One region of the Nonomuraea sp. ATR24 genome, then DNA from elsewhere that is predicted to be linked to it. Evidence: riboswitches for the same ligand, from Rfam matches in the RefSeq annotation. Region 1 holds a riboswitch; each other region holds the start of a gene.
What was found. Region 1 has a riboswitch for cyclic di-AMP ahead of ACBI99_RS32860 (NlpC/P60 family protein). Riboswitches for the same ligand answer to the same signal wherever they lie in the genome.
Positions count from the first base shown of each region.

Region 2: another riboswitch for cyclic di-AMP. It lies ahead of ACBI99_RS05275 (C40 family peptidase); the one in region 1 lies ahead of ACBI99_RS32860 (NlpC/P60 family protein).
Region 3: another riboswitch for cyclic di-AMP. It lies ahead of ACBI99_RS38725 (CHAP domain-containing protein); the one in region 1 lies ahead of ACBI99_RS32860 (NlpC/P60 family protein).
Region 4: another riboswitch for cyclic di-AMP. It lies ahead of ACBI99_RS21960 (D-alanyl-D-alanine carboxypeptidase family protein); the one in region 1 lies ahead of ACBI99_RS32860 (NlpC/P60 family protein).

Region 1 covers NZ_JBGNUU010000017.1:11,710-16,267, forward strand. The annotation lists gene lysX (bifunctional lysylphosphatidylglycerol synthetase/lysine--tRNA ligase LysX) at 1-897, shown strand, start outside; gene ACBI99_RS32850 (cytochrome P450) at 881-2,008, opposite strand; gene ACBI99_RS32855 (LuxR C-terminal-related transcriptional regulator) at 2,246-2,458, shown strand; gene ACBI99_RS32860 (NlpC/P60 family protein) at 2,483-3,478, opposite strand; cyclic di-AMP (ydaO/yuaA leader) riboswitch at 3,482-3,629, opposite strand; gene ACBI99_RS32865 (amino-acid N-acetyltransferase) at 3,896-4,465, shown strand; gene ACBI99_RS32870 (RDD family protein) at 4,551-4,558, shown strand, end outside.
Region 2 covers NZ_JBGNUU010000002.1:296,590-301,147, reverse strand. The annotation lists gene ACBI99_RS05285 (NYN domain-containing protein) at 370-1,635, shown strand; gene ACBI99_RS05280 (NlpC/P60 family protein) at 1,720-2,694, shown strand; cyclic di-AMP (ydaO/yuaA leader) riboswitch at 2,961-3,120, shown strand; gene ACBI99_RS05275 (C40 family peptidase) at 3,197-3,691, shown strand; gene ACBI99_RS05270 (hypothetical protein) at 3,864-4,558, shown strand, end outside.
Region 3 covers NZ_JBGNUU010000024.1:91,056-95,613, forward strand. The annotation lists gene ACBI99_RS38715 (hypothetical protein) at 1-662, shown strand, start outside; gene ACBI99_RS38720 (MaoC family dehydratase) at 674-1,132, shown strand; cyclic di-AMP (ydaO/yuaA leader) riboswitch at 1,282-1,423, shown strand; gene ACBI99_RS38725 (CHAP domain-containing protein) at 1,434-2,105, shown strand; gene ACBI99_RS38730 (SigE family RNA polymerase sigma factor) at 2,199-2,675, shown strand; gene ACBI99_RS38735 (hypothetical protein) at 2,672-3,928, shown strand; gene ACBI99_RS38740 (hypothetical protein) at 3,915-4,154, opposite strand; gene ACBI99_RS38745 (radical SAM protein) at 4,151-4,558, opposite strand, start outside.
Region 4 covers NZ_JBGNUU010000008.1:243,792-248,349, forward strand. The annotation lists gene ACBI99_RS21950 (SMP-30/gluconolactonase/LRE family protein) at 1-698, opposite strand, end outside; gene ACBI99_RS21955 (TetR family transcriptional regulator) at 774-1,346, shown strand; cyclic di-AMP (ydaO/yuaA leader) riboswitch at 1,403-1,552, shown strand; gene ACBI99_RS21960 (D-alanyl-D-alanine carboxypeptidase family protein) at 1,565-2,497, shown strand; gene ACBI99_RS21965 (NADH-quinone oxidoreductase subunit N) at 2,502-3,866, opposite strand; gene ACBI99_RS21970 (NuoM family protein) at 3,863-4,558, opposite strand, start outside.

The DNA.
Region 1 (4,558 bases):
GAGACGCCGATGCTCCAGCCGATCCACGGCGGCGCGGCGGCCCGGCCCTTCAAGACCCACATCAACGCCTACGACATGGAGCTCTACCTTCGCATCGCGATCGAGCTCTACCTCAAGCGGCTCGTCGTGGGCGGCATCGAGAAGGTCTTCGAGATCAACCGCAACTTCCGCAACGAGGGCGCGGACTCCACGCACAACCCCGAGTTCACCATGATCGAGGCCTACGGGACCTACCTCGACTACAACGACATGGCCGACCTGACCCAGCGCATGTACCAGAAGGCCGTGGTGGCCGCGCTGGGCACGACCGTGGTGGTGCACGGCGGCGTCGAGGTCGACCTGGGGCTGCCCGAGTGGCCGAGGGTGAAGCTCTACGACCTGGTGTCCGGCGCGGTGGGCGAGGAGATCACCACCGATACGCCGCTGGAGCGGGTGCGCGCTTTGGCCGACAAGCACGAGGTGCACTGGGACGCCAAGTGGGGCCAGGGCAAGCTGGTCCAGGAGCTGTTCGAGGAGCTGGTCGAGCACACGCTGATCCAGCCCACGTTCGTCATGGACTACCCGCTGGAGACCTCCCCGCTGACCCGGCAGCACCGCGACAACCCGCTGCTCACCGAGAAGTGGGACCTGATCGGGTTCGGCACCGAGCTGGGCACCGCCTACTCGGAGCTGGTCGACCCGATCGAGCAGCGCCGCCGCCTGGTCGAGCAGTCGCTGCTGGCGGCCGGCGGCGACCCGGAGGCCATGCAGCTCGACGAGGACTTCCTCCAGGCGCTGGAGTACGCCATGCCGCCGACGGGCGGCATGGGCGCCGGCATCGACCGGATGATCATGGCTTTCACCGGCAAGAACATCCGCGAGACGATCCTCTTCCCGCTGGTCAAGCCCTCCCGTTGAGCCGCACCGGCAGGGTGGCGAGCCCGCGCAGCACCAGGTTTCCCTTGTACGGCGGCGCGGGCTCGGCCAGCTCCAGCTTCGGCGCCGCCTGAGCCAGGGCGCGCAGCGCGATCTCGCCCTCCAGCCTGGCCAGCGGCGCCCCGAGGCAGAAGTGGATGCCCAGCCCGAAGGCCAGATGCCGGCCCGGCGTCCGCTCCACGTCGAAGCGGTCCGGGTCGGCGAACGCGGCGGGGTCGCGGTTGGCGGCCCCGACCAGCGCCAGCACCGCGCTGCCGGCGGGCACGGCGGTCCCGGCCAGCTCCACGTCCTCCAGCGCCACGCGCATGGTGAGCTGCACGGGCGGGTCGTACCTGAGGACCTCCTCGACCACCTGCTGGGGCGCGTCGGCGGCGCGCCCGAGCACGCCGTGCCTGACCAGGTTGAGCACGCCGTTGCCGATGAGGTTGACGGTCGTCTCGTGTCCGGCCACGAGCAGCAGCACGCAGGTGCCGAGCAGTTCCTGCTCGGTCAGCTCCTCGACCTGGGCGAGCGCGCTGAGCAGGTCGTCGCCGGGCCGCTCGCGCCGCAGCGCGATGAGGCGGCGGAAATACGCGCGGAACTCCTCCCGGTCGTGCTCGGTCCGGGAGATCAGGTCCGGCGGCACGATCGGGTCGAGGCTCCTGGCGAGCGTCTCGCTCCAACCGCGGAAGCGCTCGTGGTCCTCTGGAGGCACGCCGAGCATCTCGCTGATCACCATGACGGGCAGCGGGTAGGCGAACGCGCTCATCAGGTCGGCCTCATCGGGCAGCGCGTCGAGGAGCCCGGCGGTGATGGCCTCGATCCGCGGACGCAGCCGCCTGATCATGCCCGGGGTGAAGGCCCGGCTGACCAGGCCGCGCAGCCGGGTGTGGTCCGGCGGGTTCATCATCAGGAACGAGCGGGGCGGCTCGCCGTCGGGCGGGGCGCCGTGGCCGAACCGGGCGTCACGCAGCACCGCGGAGCAGAGCTCGTGCGTGGTGGCGACGAGGAGCCCGCCGCGGGTCCGCAGCAGCGCGTCGCTCTCGCGCAGCTCGCGGTAACGGGTGTACGGGTCGCGCAGGAAGCCGGGGTCGGAGGGATCGAACCCGAGCATGTCCGTTGGCGTCAAAGGAGCGTAGTCAGGATCGCTGTGATCGATCATCATGCTCCGATAAGTGCCGACATATGGCGAGTACTTCACATACAACGGATCATGTCAACGGAAGAGGTCAAGTGCGGCGAATTTCGTGCTTGACGACGTTTCCTGGATGCGTTTACCGTCTGCGAGGATGTGCCGCTCCGGTCGGGCCCTAGACGTCTCCGGGTGGTGCTGGTGGGGGGAGGGCTCCCGATGGATGTGCTCACAGAAGGCGTTGAACTGAGCCGTGCCGATCTGGCGTTGCTGGCCGAACTGGCCAAGGGCGTCACCGTGGACCGGGTCGGCCGACGCCTTGACATCAGCGGTCGCACCGTGCGGCGAAGACTGCGCGGCATCTGCGACCGCATAGGCGTGGCCACCGCGATCGAGGCGGTGGCCTGGGCTGCCCGCAGGCAGCTCATCTAAGGCCGCTGGCCGGCTCTGGCGCCGCTAGTCGGCGATGCGGACGGCTCCGGCGAAGGGGCGCCGGGCGATGGACGCGATCCGCACCACGTCGCCGGTGCGCGGCGCGTGCACCATCATGCCGCCGCCCAGGTAGATGCCCACGTGGTGCAGGTCGTTGTAGAAGAACACCAGGTCGCCCGCGCGCAGCTCCTCCCTGGAGATGTGCCGGCCGGCGGTCCACTGGTCACCGGTGTAGTGCGGCAGCGAGATGCCCACCTGCTGGTAGGCGGCCATCACCAGTCCGGAGCAGTCGTAGCCGCGCGGCCCTTCGGCGCCCCAGATGTACGGCTTGAGCTGCTGGGTGAGCGCCCACTTGGCGGCCTGGGCGGCCTTGCCCGAGCCCGGGATCGGCAGGTTGACCTTGACCGCCGGGGTGCCCGGCCGGCCGGCCTCGCCGAGCGCGCGCCTGAACAGGTTGCTCTCGACCTTGCCGACGAGCTTGACGATCCGGTCGCGCTTGGCGTCGAGGTCCTTGACGATCTTCGAGACCTCGGTGATGCGGGCCTTGGCGCCGGCGCGGGCCCGCTCGGCCGCCTGCATCGCCTTGGTGAGCTGGAGGATCTCCTCGCCCTGCTGCTGCTGGATCGCGTAGTTGGTGGCCGCCAGGTCGAGGTAGCCCTCGGGGTCGTCGGAGTTGACGAACGCCAGGGTGCCCGACAGGCCGCCGTTGATGTAGGTGGTCTGCGCGAGCAGGATCGCCTTGGAGCGCTTGTCGGCCAGCTCGGCCTCGCTGGCGGCCAGCGTCTTCTTGGCGTTGTCGGCGGCCTTCTGGGCCGTCTTGAGCTTCTCCCGCTGGCCGTTGTACTGCTCGGCCAGCGTCTCGATCTCCAGGTGCATCTCCTCGACCTGCTCGGAGAGCTCCTTGAGCGAAGGCTTGGGGTCGGCGGAGGCTGGTGAGCCCAAGGGCAGAGCGAGGACCAGTGCGGCCACGGCGGCCAAGCCGACGACACCGAATCGCTTCTTGCCAGAGCGCCTGTCCAACCAAGCTCCTTCCGTTGACGCCTACCGGGTTAGCTGACGGGTTCGGGCCGGAGCAGCCCTACCGAGCGTGGCTCGGATTCACCCCTGGCAGCGGGTTGACGCCGCCGGCGGGTCCCCGGCTCCCCTCGCGGGGATTGGGCGTGTCGACCGCGCGGTGTGCGCGGGTGACATCGTCGCTGGACACTAATGCACTCCTGGTTCCTGCTCAACCGGAACTGCCGAGTCTGTAGAGGTTTCACAACCGACGGGTCACAAGGTGATCTCGTGGCGAGCCGTACAGAAAAGACTTTATGCCCTCTTTGCCCCAAGTTCGCCCGATCGTGAAACTGTAGGAATCGTGCAATCCGGAGCGTGCACGCACAGTGACGGTCCGGGAGTTTGGGGCGAGCCGTAATGGGGTCTGTACTCTGGATGGCCATGGAGCAGGTCGCCGAGCTAGCGGTCCCCGAGACCGAAGTGCTCGTCAGGCGCGCGCGGACCAGGGACGTCAGGGCGATCAAGCTCCTGGTCGACACCTACGCCGGCGTCGGGCGCAAGATGCTGGAGAAGGCCACCGTCACGCTGTACGAGGACGTCCAGGAGTTCTGGGTGGCCGAGCGGGGCGGCGAGGTCGTCGGCTGTGGCGCGCTGCACGTGCTCTGGGAGGATCTGGCCGAGATCCGCACCGTGGCCGTGCACCCCTCGGCCAGGGGTTTCGGCATCGGCCATCGCGTGGTCTCGGCTCTCATCAGGACCGCTCGGGAGCTTGGGCTGGAACGTGTATTTTGTCTCACTTTCGAGGTGGACTTCTTCGCGAGGCACGGGTTCCGTACGATCCAGGGCACGCCCGTCTCACCCGAGGTGTACGCCGAACTCCTGGCCTCGTACGACGAGGGCGTCGCAGAGTTCCTCGACCTCGAACACGTCAAGCCGAACACCCTGGGCAACACACGCATGCTGCTCCACTTGACATCGGGTGACGCGGACCTTGACTGCCGAGAAAGGTGATTGTTGATACCTATGTCGATACGTTGGGCAGGACAGGCATGTGCCCTGACACGTGCCACATGCGCACTCGAAGCGAGGTGACACGGTGAGCAC
Region 2 (4,558 bases), on a different contig from region 1:
CCGGCAGCGCCGTGTGGGCATCGGCGAGGTCAGGCCCTGGGGTTGCCGTGTCGGCTACGCGGAGTGCCGGGCCCGGGGGTGCCGCGTCCGGTCCCGGGGAGGGGGAGGGGCCGGGTCCGACTCCGTGCGTGCTGTGGTCGGGCCTGTGCGGGCTGTGCCGGGTTCGGAGAGGGTGCTGCCGGGGCCTGTGGGGGCTGCGTGTGGGGGTGCGAGGGTTGGACGAGCGCTTGTCCCATCATGGGTGGCCGTTACGGACAGGTAGCGGGCAGCCGTACCCTTGTCTGAAAGGGCATGTCATGAAGGGACAGTGGGATGAGTTCAGCGGGTGAAGGCCTGTCTCGCCCGCTTCCCGAGCAGGTGCGGCTCAATGTGGTCGACCTCGCGGCCCAGGTTCTCGGTTCGATGCCCGCTGTGGCGGTGCCGGCGCCGTTGCGCGGCATCGCCAAGTTCGACCCGCGTAAGCGTGCCCGGCTGGGCAGTGCGCCGATCGCCGCGCAGTTGGAGAACGACAAGAAGTTCCGCGAGGTGGTCGCCGAGTCGGTGGCCTCCGGCTGGCCGGAGCTGGTGGCCTCGCTGGCCGAGGGCAACGTGCCGCCCGCCGCCGATCCGGTGCTGGTCGCCGCCGCGGCTTATCTCACGCGGCCGCCCGGCTGGGCCGACATGGTGGAGTCGGCCCGCGCCGACCTGGAGCAGTCCGCCGCCGCGGCCGAGGGGTCGGAGCGCGAGGAGGTCGTCTCCCGGCTGCGTGAGCAGCTCGCCGCGCAGAAGAGCGCGGCCAAGGAGGAGGCCGAGCGGCTGCGTGAGCAGTTGAAGGCGGCCCGCGGCGAGAACTCCGAGCTGCGCCGCAAGCTGCACGAGGCCCGCGAGCGCGCGAAGGGCGCGGTGCGGCGGGCCGAGGAGATGGAGCAGGCCGCGGAGGAGGCCAGGCACGCCGCCACGGCCGCCGGCAGCGCGGGGGAGTCGGAGCTGCGGCGGTTGCGTGAGCGCCTGGCCGATGTGGAGAAGCAGCTCGAAGCCTCGCGCCGGGCCGCGCGTGAGGGCCGCAGCGTCGAGGACGCGCGCATCCGGGTGCTGCTCGACGCGCTGCAGGACGCCTCGGCGGGGCTGCGCAGGGAGCTGGCGCTGCCCACAATGATCAGCCGGCCGGCCGACTCGGTCGCGGCGCTCACCGGTGAGCGGCCGGGCGTGCGCGGCGTGCCCGCCCGCGCGCTGGCCGACGACGACCCGCAGCTGCTCGATCAGCTTCTGGCGCTGCCGCAGGTGCATCTGATCATCGACGGCTACAACGTGACCAAGTCCGGCTACGGCACGCTCACGCTCGCCGACCAGCGCGCCCGCCTGATGACCGGGCTCGGCGGGCTGGTCGCGCAGACGCGCGTCGAGGTGACCGTGGTGTTCGACGGCGCCGAGCTCAACTCTCCGGTGCAGGTGGTGGCGCCGCGCGGGGTGCGGGTGCTGTTCAGCGCGCCGGGTGAGATCGCCGACGACCTGATCCGCCAGCTCGTCCGGGCCGAGCCGCCCGGCCGGGCGATCGCCGTGGTGTCCTCCGACCGCGAGGTGGCCGAGTCCGTCAGGCGGATGGGCGCCAGGCCCGTTCCGTCCGCGCTGCTGCTGAGGCGGCTCGGTCGCGCATAGATGACGAATATGGCGTTTAGGTGAGGATTACTCGCCACTTCTGTACTATTTCGCCCCGAGGATGATCCCCTGGGAGGCGACGCTGTGAGGTTGGGCCGGGTGCCGCTGGCCGCGGGTCTGGTGTTCGGACTGGTGATGACCCCCGTCGGAGGGGTGCTGGCCGATCCCAAGCCGACTCTCGCGCAGGCGAGAGCGAAGCTCGACAAGCTCAACGACAAGGCCGACAAGGTCGTGGACCGCTACAACACGGCCACCGAGAAGTACAAAGAGGCCAAGGCGCGCTACAGCCGGCTGAACGACACGTACAAGCGCAAGCTGGCGACCGTCGCGGATCTGCGCGGCGAGGTCGTCAACATGGCCGTCGAGACGTACAAGCTGGGGGGCGACTTCTCGACCCTGCCCAGCATGATGACCAGCGACGATCCGGCCGATCTGCTGTACGGGATGGCGTTACGCGGGCAGCTCGCGCAGGAGCGCACCCAGAAGCTCGCCGCCTTCGACCGGGCGAACCGGGGGCTGAAGGCCGACCGTGACCGCGCCGAGGAGGCGCTGGCCGCGGCCGACAAGGAGCGGGACGCGGTCAAGAAGGACCGGGCGGAGATCCTGGACCTCATCAAGGACCAGAAGAAGCTCCTCGACCGGCTGGGCGCGTACAAGGCGGGCAATCCCAACAGCACCGGCCTCAAGTACACGGGTCCCGCCTCGGGCAACGCGGCGGCCGTGCTGCGCTTCGCGTACGCGCAGGTCGGCAAGCCGTACGTGTTCGGCGGCACCGGGCCGGGCGGCTACGACTGCTCGGGGCTCACGCAGGCCGCCTGGCGGGCCGGTGGCGTGTCGCTGCCGCGCACGACCTGGCAGCAGTGGTCGTGGGGCGCCAGCCGCAAGGTGTCGCTCAACGCGCTGGAGCCCGGCGACCTGATCTTCAGCGAGGGCCTCGGGCACGTGAGCATCTATGCGGGCGGCGGCAAGATCGTGCATGCGCCGCAGACGGGTGACGTGGTGAAGGTGGTCACACTCTCGTCGTACGGGCGCCGTCTCGTGGGCGCCGTACGCCCCTGACAAGACGGGGTCGGCCCAAGTGTGAGGAGGGTCACACTTGGGTAACGAAACCCGCTGCTCCGGCGGGGTATGAGGACCTGACTCCCGGCGTGTCTGATCTTTACTCGCTTACTCAGGCTTTGCCATTACGTGACTTTTCGGCGTAACTTCTGGCGTCGCGGCGTTCCAGCCAGGACGCCCGCCGGTCACCATCGGGTCCCCCGATGTTCGACAGAGAGAATCATCCGCCGGTCACCGCGGCCAGCGCCCCCGAGGCGCGAAGACGCGGCGGTGGCCTGCCGAGTCCGTGCAGCCAGGAGGCACGGAGCCGGGGACCCAACGATCCCGTACGCGGTGATCAGGGGTGAATCGGCGCGTTCAGCGCCGTAGGGCGACTTCCAGGCCCGAATCCGTCAGCTAACCCGGTAGGCGTTCGTGGAAGCCCCTAGGAGCAATCCTGTCTACCCTCTCGCACAACCCCCGTCTGTCCCGTCTCGCCCTGAGTGGCGTAGCGCTGATCACCGTGACGGCCGGAGGTCTGGTCGTCCACGCCCCGGCGGCGCAGGCGGCGACGACGAATGAGTTCGCCACCACTGCGGTGACCAAGACGGAGAAGTCCGTCAAGTCGTCGAAGGTGGCCAAGGTCGCTCGGCAGAAGGCCAAGGCCCGCAAGGCCGTGGCCGTGGCCAAGAAGCAGATCGGCGACCCGTACCGTTACGGCGCCACCGGCCCCGGGTCGTTCGACTGCTCGGGCCTCGTCCAGTACGCCTGGAAGAAGGCCGGGGTGAAGATCCCGCGCGTGACGAACAGCCAGTTCGCGCGCATCAGGAAGAAGGTCTCCTACAAGCACCTGCAGCCGGGTGACCTGATGTTCTTCCGCGGGCTCGGGCACGTGGGCATGTACGTCGGCGACGGCAAGATGGTCCACTCGCCGAGAACGGGCCAGCGCGTGCGCGTCGAGAAGCTTCGCGGCTGGCGCAAGGCGTCGTTCGCGGGCGCGGTGCGTCCCGGTCTGTGACCTGCGCCGAAGGCCCCGTCCCCGCCCCGGGACGGGGCCTTCGGCCTTCCCGGGCGACGCTCAGGATCGGCGGCTACGATCGGGCAGCGTGTCCGACAGGGGGTCCGGCAGCGGGCCTGGAAATGGGCCCGGCAGCACGTCCGGCGGCGCGCCCGGCAGGGTGTCCGCGTGGATGCGTCGGCGGGTCGTGCCGGTGGTGCTGCTGGTTGTCGCGGCGTTCCTGGCCGGTGGGTCCGGCCCGGTCCCGGGGCCGGGAGGCGCCGCCGTCGAGGCGGGGGTGCTCGCCGGCGTGCGGGCGCGCTGGGGCGACGGGCTCGACGTCGTACGCGGTGAGCGGTCGCTCGTCGCCGGGCAGGACGCGCCCCCCGGGCTGCTGGCGGACCTGGCGCGCCGGGCCGACACCGCGGGGCGGCGGGTCGGCGGAGTGCTGGGCGGCGACGTCCGGGCCGTGGTCCTGGTGCCCGCCTCGGCGCGGGAGGCCGCCGCGCTGGCCGGCGTCGCGTCGGTCGACGGGCTGGCGGCGGTGGCCGACCGGGGACGCGTGATCGTGGTGCCCGAGCACTTCGCCCGGCTCACCCCGGTCGGGCGTGACGTCGTGCTGGCGCACGAGCTGACCCACGTGGCCGCCGGGACCGACGGGCTGCCCGTCTGGCTGTACGAGGGCTTCGCCGACTACGTGGCCTACCGGGACGCCGGGCTGCCCGTCGAGGTGGCCGCCGCCGAGTTGGCCGCCGAGGTGCGGGCCGGGCGGACGCCGTCCGATCTGCCGGACGGGGCCGACTTCGTCCCCGGGGCCGACGCGGGCCGGCTCGCCCGCGCGTACCAGGAAGCCTGGCTGGTGTGTCGCTTCGTCGCCGCGCGCTGGGG
Region 3 (4,558 bases), on a different contig from region 1:
CGCAGATCCGCGACATCTGGACGGTCCCGCTGGCCGGCGGCGAGGCCAGGCTGGTGGCCAGCCGCGTGGGCCAGGACGCCGACCTCGACGCGATCGGCCTGGACGGCGACCACGTCGTCTGGTCGGAGGTCGACGGCGGCGTGTGGCGGCACCCGCTCGGCGGGATCGAGCCCGAGCGCGTCCCGGGCAGCGACGGCCTGCACCTCATCCAGTGGCCCTGGGCCACCGACGTGGCCGACCTGCCGGGGGATCTGGACCACAACCAGCTCCGGCTGGTGAACCTGGAGGACGGCTCCAGCCTCACCGTGGCGGCGCCGCCGGGCGTGCAGGGCATGCGCTGCGGGCCGGTCTGGTGTTACGGCCGGGCGGAGCGCGGCACGGTCATCAGCCGCGTCGACGGCTCGCAGCCGCCCCGGGAGGTCGCGCGCGGCATCGGCATGGGCGTGGCGCGCTACCCGATCCTGGACCGGTTCCTGGCGGCGGGCAATGCGGTGTACGACCTGGCGACGGGCACGATGGTGAGCTTCGGCAACCCGGGCAACTGGTACGGGGCGGGCGTCTCGTCGGAACCGAGCACCGTCTTCTACTGGGGCGCCACCAAGGGGGACAAGCCGGACAAGTTCCGGGTGCTGAACTTGGCAGCGGTCCCACCGGCGCAATAGCGTTCCGCCTCATGCGGACCTTCGCGAACGTACAGGAACTCAAGGCTGCCGTCGGCGAGAAGTTCGGCCCCACCGAGTGGCGCACCGTCACCCAGGAACAGGTCAACCTCTTCGCGGACGCCACCGACGACCACCAGTGGATCCACGTCGACGTGGAGCGGGCCAAGGAGGGCCCGTTCGGCGGCACGATCGCGCACGGCTACCTGAGCCTGTCGCTGCTGCCGGCGTTCATGTTCGAGCTGGTGCGGGTCGAGGGCATCGCGATGGGCGTCAACTACGGCCTGAACAAGGTGCGCTTCCCCCGCCCGGTGCCGGTCGGGGCCAGGGTGCGGGCCACGGCCGAGCTGACCGACGTCAAGGGGACGCCGGCGGGCTACCTGTCCAACCTCAAGATGACCATCGAGGTCGAGGGCGAGAAGCGCCCGGCGTGCATCGCCGAGACGCTCAGCCTTTACGTTCCCGCGGAGTAGCCGGGCCGCGGGCCCCCGCCCGCGGCCGGTTTCGTGGAAATTTCGTTACGAGGGAATTACCCAGGTCAGGGGTGTGTTGGACATTTCTGTACGCGGGTAAGACGCGACCGACTCTCGGGCGTCACGACCCACCGTCCATCACAGGGACCGACCTGTGACCGCTGAATCCGCTCACACGCGGAACCGGGGACCCATGTGTTCCACCGGGGTGAATCGGCACCGACATCGCCGTAGGGCAGCTTCCACGCCCGAACCCGTCAGCTAACCCGGTAAGCGGTATGGAAGCGAGGAGTTACCCTTAATGCGCCCCATCCGCACCCCCAAGATCAACGTGTCCAAGGCCGTCCTCGGCGCCGCGCTCGTCGCGACCGCTTTCGGCGCCCACGTGTCGGCGGACGCCAGCACCGCGACCACCGCCAACACCCAGCCGCAGGCCGCCCAGGCCCAGCAGGCCGCCACGAACCAGAACACCAGGGTCAACGTCTCCGCCTCGCAGGTCCTGGCCGTCGCCAAGGCCCAGGTCGGCACCTCCGAGAACGCCGCCGGCGGTGGCACCAAGTTCCAGCAGTGGTACGCCAACTCCCAGCGCGCCGCCGAGACCGTCCAGCGTGACGGCGGCAACCGCCAGGACTACCTGAACGCCGCCTGGTGCTCGATGTTCGTCTCCTGGGTCGGCGAGCAGACCGGCGCCCGCCCGCAGGTCGGCTGGGACGCCTACACCGTGACCCACGCCAAGTGGTTCGCCGCCAACGACCGCTGGGGCCAGGAGGCCAAGCCCGGCGCCGTGGTCTTCTTCTCCTGGAGCGGCAGCAAGGACATCAGCTCCATCGACCACGTCGGCTTCGTCGTCAAGGACAACGGTGACGGCACGATCTCCACGATCGAGGGCAACACCGGCAACGGCAAGGTCGAGGAGCGGGTCCGTCCCACCTCGCAGGTCGCCGGCTACGGCTACCCGTCGTACGCCGCCTGATCAGACCGCCTCGAAAGCGCGCGTCCCCTTCCGGGGGCGCGCGCTTTTCGCGTTTCGTGCAACGGTACGGCGTGCTGGAGGATCCCTGGATACGTGGACCACACAACCGAGTTCGACGAGTTCGTCCGGAGCCGGGGCGACGCGCTCCTCCGGTACGGCTACGTGCTGTCCGGCAACGCGGACGACGCGGCGGACCTCGTCCAGGAGGCCCTGGCCAGGCTGGGTGACGCCTGGTCACGGGTGCGCAAGAAGGACGACCCCGAGGGGTACGTGCGCACGACCATGGTCAGGCTGCACATCACCTCGTGGCGGCGCAGGCACCGGGAGGAACTGGTGTCCGTCGTGCCGGAGAAGGGGCGCTTCGACCGCTACGAGGACGCGGACCTGTGGGCGGACCTGCAACGGCTGCCGCCCAGGATGCGAGTGGTCCTCGTGCTGCGCTACTACGAGGACCTGCCCGACGCGGAGATCGCCGCGATCCTCGGCGTCTCGCGCGGCACCGTGCGCAGCCAGGCGGCGCGTGCCCTGGACAAGCTCCGGATCAAGCGAATGCTGCAGGAGGCACGATGAGAAGCGAAGAGGACCTGGTCCGGACCCTGCGTGCCGGGGCCGGGCACGTCACGCCGACCGGCGGGCTGGCGGCGGCGGTCGCGGCCCGGCGGCGGTCGCGGCGACGCCGGCAGTGGGCGGGCATGGCCCTGGCGGCCGCCTCGGTGGTGCTGGTGGCCGGAGGGACGATGGCGATGTGGCGGGGGGAGCCTCGGGTGTCGGTGGAGCCGGCGGTCGCGGTGACCACGGTGTCGCCTGGAGAGGTGGCCAGTGCCGTCCCCAGGGTGGCGGAGGTGAAGCCGGTGGCCGAGGTGTGGCCGGAGGCGGTGTTCACGATGCCGGCCGCGGCCCCCGATGGTTGGAAATATCGCCCGGTGACCGGAATTTCCCCCACCGAGGTGCTGCTGACCGCCGAGTCCTCCTTCGAGAAGGCCGGCCGCCTGGAGATCTACGACACCACTGCCCGCACGACCAGGGTGGTGGGCGACATGCCCGCCCCCGAAGGCGTCAAGGGCTACTTCGTCCAGGACGTCGAGGTAGGAGAGCGGCACTTCGCCTGGTACGGCACCACGCCCAACGACAGGGACAAGTGGGCCGACTTCTGGATCATCCCCCGCGAGGGCGGCACCGCCCAGCGGGTCGGCGAGGTCACCGGCGACCTGGCGAACGTGGAGCGGATCGGCCTCACCGAGGACGCCCTGGTCTGGTCCGTACGCGACGGGGGTGTCCACCGGCTGCCGCTGTCCGGGGGCGAGCCCGAGAAGGTCGCCGGCTCCGACGGCCTCCACCTGGACTCCTGGCCGTACGCCGTCGGCTACGCGCCGGGCGAGCGCGGGCAGAAGAACCAGGACCGCAGGGTCGACCTGGTGACCGGCGAGAAGACCCCGCTCCCGGCCTCCGGCTCCGTCACGAAGCTGACCTGCGTCGCCGAGTGGTGCTACGGCGACGCCAAGGGCGGCGGGCTCCTGGTGCAGGGCCTCGACGGCTCCGACGCCACGCTGCTCCCGTCGCTCGGCTTCCACGGGGAGGTCCTGGGCGACCGGTTCGCCTCGGTCATGCCGGTCAGAGGTGACGCCGATCCGGCCAAGGAGTACGTCGCGCCCGTCGCGGTCTACGACCCGGCCACCGGCAAGATCGCCGGCGTGAACCGGGTGTCGCCCGACGGGTCCGCCAGCTACGGCAGCGGAACGTCGTCCTCGCCCACCACGATCATGTACTGGGGCAAGGGCCCCGAGGTCACCGTGATGAACCTGGCGGCCGTCACCAGAAGATGATCGCCGCCACCGCGAGCGCCGCCAGCAGCCCCAGGTAGGCCAGCACCAGCCGGGTGTCCCGGAGCAGGCACTTGCTCCGGGTCAGCCCGGCCCGCCGCGCCTTCCAGTAGCCCGCGAACCCCAGCCCGGCGAACGCCAGCAACGCCCACGGCCCGAACAGCCACGCCAGCAGCGCGACCGTGGCATAGACGCACAACCTCAGCGGATCGTACGGCTCGGCCTTCACGTGATCACCTCCAGCGGGAGCCGTACCCTCGGCTCGGCGGCCACCGCCGACAGCCGCTGGGCCGAGAGCTGCGGCCACGCCTGCACGGCGCAGAACGGCGCGCACTGGTCACGGTCGGACCGCGTGCCCACGTGCACGCAGCACTGCGTCAGCCGCTCCTCGATCATGGTCGACAGGTCCATGAACGGCTTGACCGTCACCCGCACCACCCGCTCGCCCAGCATCCGGCGCAGCTTCGCCCGCCTGCCCGGCAGCGCGGACGAGGCCAGCGCCAGCAGGGTGGAGACGCCGAGGTCGCAGTTCTCGCAGATGTTGCGCCACAGGTCGCCGATCCGGGGGTGCGACAGCGACGACTGCTCCGACAGCAGGCCGAGCAGCGACTCCTGGACGGCCAGCCGCAGCTC
Region 4 (4,558 bases), on a different contig from region 1:
CGCATGCCGTCGTAGCTGCCGTCGGCGTCGCCCTGCTGCTCGGCGAACACCTTGCCGCCGGTGAGCGTGCCGTCGCGGGTGACCTCGAAGACGCGGACGTGGCGGCGCTCGGTGTCGGCGACGTAGAGCAGCCGCTCGTCGGGGGAGAACGCCAGGCCGTTGGGGCGGGCGAAGTCGCCGGCCACCATGCTCACCTCGCCGCCGGCGGGGTCGATCCGGTAGACGTGGCAGCCGTCGATCTCCGGCTCGGCCCGGTGGCCCTCGTAGTCGCCGAGGATGCCGTAGGGCGGGTCGGTGAACCAGACGGACCCGTCGGAGCGCACGACGGCGTCGTTGGGGCTGTTGAGCCGCTTGCCGCGCCACCGGTCGGCGAGCACGGTGACGGAGCCGTCGTGCTCGGTGCGGGTCACCCGGCGGGCGCCGTGCTCGCAGGAGATCAGCCGGCCCTCGCGGTCGAGGGTGTTGCCGTTGACGTAGCCGGCCGGTTGGCGGAAGGGACCCACGGCGCCGGTCAGCTCGTCCCAGCGCAGCATCCGGTCGTTGGGGATGTCGCTCCAGACCAGGTAGCGGCCCGCGGGGACGTAGACGGGCCCTTCGGCCCAGCGGGTGCCCCGGTGGAGGCGCTCCAGGTTGCGGTCACCGGTGACGTCGGCGATGCGGCGGTCGAACGCCTCGAACTCCACGGGGATGAGGTCCACCCGCTCTTCTTACCAAGATCTGCCCGGCCCGGCCAGCACCTTTTTGACCACAAGCGTTGGTCTACACTTGTTGGCATGGCGTTCACGGAAAGGTCCGAGGCCACGCGCACGGCGATCCTCGGCGCGGCCCGCAAGCTCTTCGCCGAGCAGGGGTTCGCGGGCACCACCATCCGGAAGGTGGCCTCGCTGGCCGGCGTCGATCCGTCCATGGTGATGCGCTACTACGTCAACAAGGAGGGCCTCTTCCGCGCCGCGGTGGACCTGCGGCTCAACCTGGAGGAGCTGCCCGCGCCGCCGCGCGAGCGCCTCGGCGAGGCGATGGCGCGCCACTTCCTGTCCCGCTGGGAGGGCGACCTGTCGGACGAGGCGATCATGCTGCTGCTGCGCTCGTCGTCCACGAACGCGCTGGCGGCGCAGAGCATGCGCGACGTGTTCACCTCCCAGGTCGCCTCGTTCGTCGGCCGGGCGCTCGGCTGCGGGCCGGAGGAGGCGGCGCGGCGGGCCGGGCTGGTGAGCACGCAGCTGCTCGGGCTGGCCTTCACCCGTTATGTCGTACGGCTGCCGCCCGTGGTGGCGATGACGGCCGAGGAACTGGCGCGCAGCGTGGGGCCGGTGGTGCAGCACTACTTGACGGGCGATTTGCCATAGTTTGTCAAGTTTCGTACCTTATGCGCGCAATGCCCGGACCGTGGGCCCGTTCGCGGGGCCCGCGGCCGCCGAATCCGCCTCACGCGGAACCGGGGACCCACTCTCTCTTGGGGTGAATCGGCGCGCCGGCTCCCCCGGCCGCGCCCGTAGGGCACTTCCAGGCCCGAACCCGTCAGCTAACCCGGTAGGCGGCATGGAAGCAAGGAGCACAGCCCTTCATGCCCACCTCCCTCTTCTCCAGCGCCCGGCCGCGCCGCTGGGGCCGCGCCCTGGCCGGCGCCGCCCTCGCCGCCGGCGTCCTGACGACCGGCACGACCGCCGCCCACGCGGCCACCACAGCCACCCCCGCCACCACGGCCTCTTTCGCCGGCCCGGCATCGTACGCGCCCGCTGACGCGCCCGCCGTGCTCGGGCGGGCCGCACTGGTCGTCGACACGTCCACCGGCGAGGTCCGCTACAGCAAGGACGCCGGCGAGCGCCTTCCCGTGGCCAGCCTGACCAAGATGATGACCGCCCACGTCGTGCTCCAGGAGGCCGACCCGGCCGACGTCGTCGAGGTGACGGCCGAGGACGTGCGCTACGCGGCCCGGGGCGGCGCGGCCGTCGCCGGGCTGCGCGCCGGTGACCGGCTGCCGGTGCGGGACGTGCTCCACGCCCTGCTGCTGCCGTCCGGCGCGGACGCCGCCCACGTGCTGGCGCGCACGTACGGGCCGGGTGTCGAGGGGTTCGTCGGGAAGATGAACGCGGCCGCCCGCGAGCTGGGCATGGCCGACACCCTGTACGTCAACGCCGACGGCATGCCGACGAACGGCGGCGGCCACTCCACGGCGGCCGACCAGGCACGGCTGGCCGAGGCGGTGCTGCGGAACGAGACGCTGAAGTCGATCACCTCGACGCGCTACCACTCGGTCGGGGCGACGAGTGAGCACGGCTCCTACTCGTGGCGCAACACCAACCGGCTGCTCGCCCAGCCGGGCGCGGTCGGCGTGAAGACCGGCTACACGCGCGCCGCGGGTTACACGCTGGCGTTCGCCGCCGAGCGGGACGGCCGGCTGCTGGTCGGGGTGATCCTCGGCGAGAGCGACTCCGGCCGCCGCTTCGACACCGCCCAGGCGCTGCTCGACTGGGCCGCCACCGCCGGGAAGGCGTGACGGCTCAGGCGGCCCGGCCGAGCAGGACGCCGCCGCCCACCCCGAGGGCGAGCGAGGCGACGGCCGCCACGCAGGCGACCGCGCGCGCCAGGCCCGGGGGCGGCGCGGCCGGCGGGTCGCCGCGGAACACCACGGCGACCCAGCGCAGGTAGTAGTACAGGCTCGCCACGGTGTTGACCAGGACGAGCACGGCCAGCCAGGCGTAACCGCCGTCCCACGCGGCGGCGAACACGAGCACCTTGGCGACGAACACGGCGGCGGGCGGGATGCCCGCGAACCCGAGCAGGCACACCACGAGCGCCAGCCCGAGCCCCGGCGCGGCCCGCCCCAGCCCCCGGTAGCCGTCGAGCGTGCCACGCCCGGTGGCGGCCACCACGGCGAACGCGCCCACGTTCGTGACCGCGTAGGCGGCCAGGTAGAACAGCACGGCGGGGCGGGCGAGCGCGGTGTGCTGGGCGACCGCGACCGGCACGAGCACGTACCCGGCCTGGCTGATCGTGGAGTAGGCGAGCAGGCGGCGCACATCGTCCTGGTGGAAGGCGGCCAGGTTGCCGAGCGTCATCGTGGCGGCGGCGACGATCGCGACGAGGACGTCCCAGCCGCCGGGCCCGAGCTCATCCGCGACGCGCAGCAGCGCCGCCAGCGCGCCGATCTTGGGCACGGTGGTGACGAACGCGGCGACGGCGACGGGGGCGCCCTCGGCCACGTCCGGCACCCAGAAGTGCGCGGGCACCCCGCCCGCCTTGAACAGCAGCCCCGCCAGCAGGAGCACCACGGCGCAGGCCGCCGCCGCGCCGGGCGCGAGCGCGAGCGCCGCCCCGGCCGCCCGGTAGCCGGTGGCGCCCGCCAGGCCGTACAGGAGGGTGACGCCGGCCAGCATCAGCACGCCCAGGAACGCACCCATCAGGTAGTACTTGAGCGCCGCCTCGGTGCCCGGCGCGTCCTTGCCGAACCCGGCGAGCGCGTAGGCCGGGATGCTCGCCAGCAGGTACGCCGGGACGAGGACGAGCAGGTCACCGGCCCCGGCCAGCAGCACCGAGCCGAGGGCGGCGAGCATGACGAGCACGTACGCCTCGGCCTCGCGGCGGTGCCCGCGCGCCTCGGCGGCCACCAGCGCGATCACCAGGAGCGTGCCGCCCGCCACGACGGCGCGGGCCGCCTGGGTGAGCGCGTCGGGCGCGTACGAGCCGAACGCGGCGCCGCCGGTGGCGGTGACGGTCACGGCCAGGGCGGCGGCGAGCGCGGCGGCGCAGATCCACGCGACCGCGCGCTGCCGCCCGCGCGGCACGAACATGCCGGTGAGCAGCCCGGCGACAGCCCCGGCCAGCAGGAGCAGCTCGGGCAGCAGCGCGGCCGGGTCGTCGTTCACCGGCCGGCCAGCGAGGAGAGCGCGGCGGCGGCGGGCTCGATGACGTCCAGCAGCCACCGGGGCGCGACGCCGATGAGCACCGACAGCGCCAGCAGCGGCGCCACGGCGGCGGTCTCGGCGGGCCGCAGGTCGGTGACGCGGCCGGTGAGCTCGCCCGGCCCGCCGAGCAGCACCCGTTGCAGGGCGCGCAGGAACAGCGCGGCGGTGATGAGGATGCCGAGCACGGCTGCGGCGCCCAGGACGACGGCCCCGGCGCCGATCACGCCGACGAAGATCTGGAACTCGGCGATGAACCCGGAGAACCCGGGCAGCCCCAGCGACGCGAACGCGGCCACGGCCAGCAGCGCGGCGAACACCGGGGCGCGGCCCGCGACGCCGCCGAACCGGTCCATGTCGTACGTGCCGGCCCGGTCCCACAGGACGCCGGTGAGCAGGAACAGCGCCCCGGTGATGAGGCCGTGGCTGACCATCTGGGTGACCGCCCCGGACACGGCCAGCTCCCCGGCCCGGCCGCCGCCCGGCGCCAGCCCGGCGGCGCCGAGGGCGAGCACGACGTAGCCCATGTGGTTGACCGAGGTGTAGGCCACGAGCCGCTTGAGGTTCGGCTGGGCGAGCGCTACCAGCGCCCCGTACAGCACGCTGACCAGCCCGATCGCCATGATCAGCCACGCGTGGGCGCGCCAGGCGTCGGG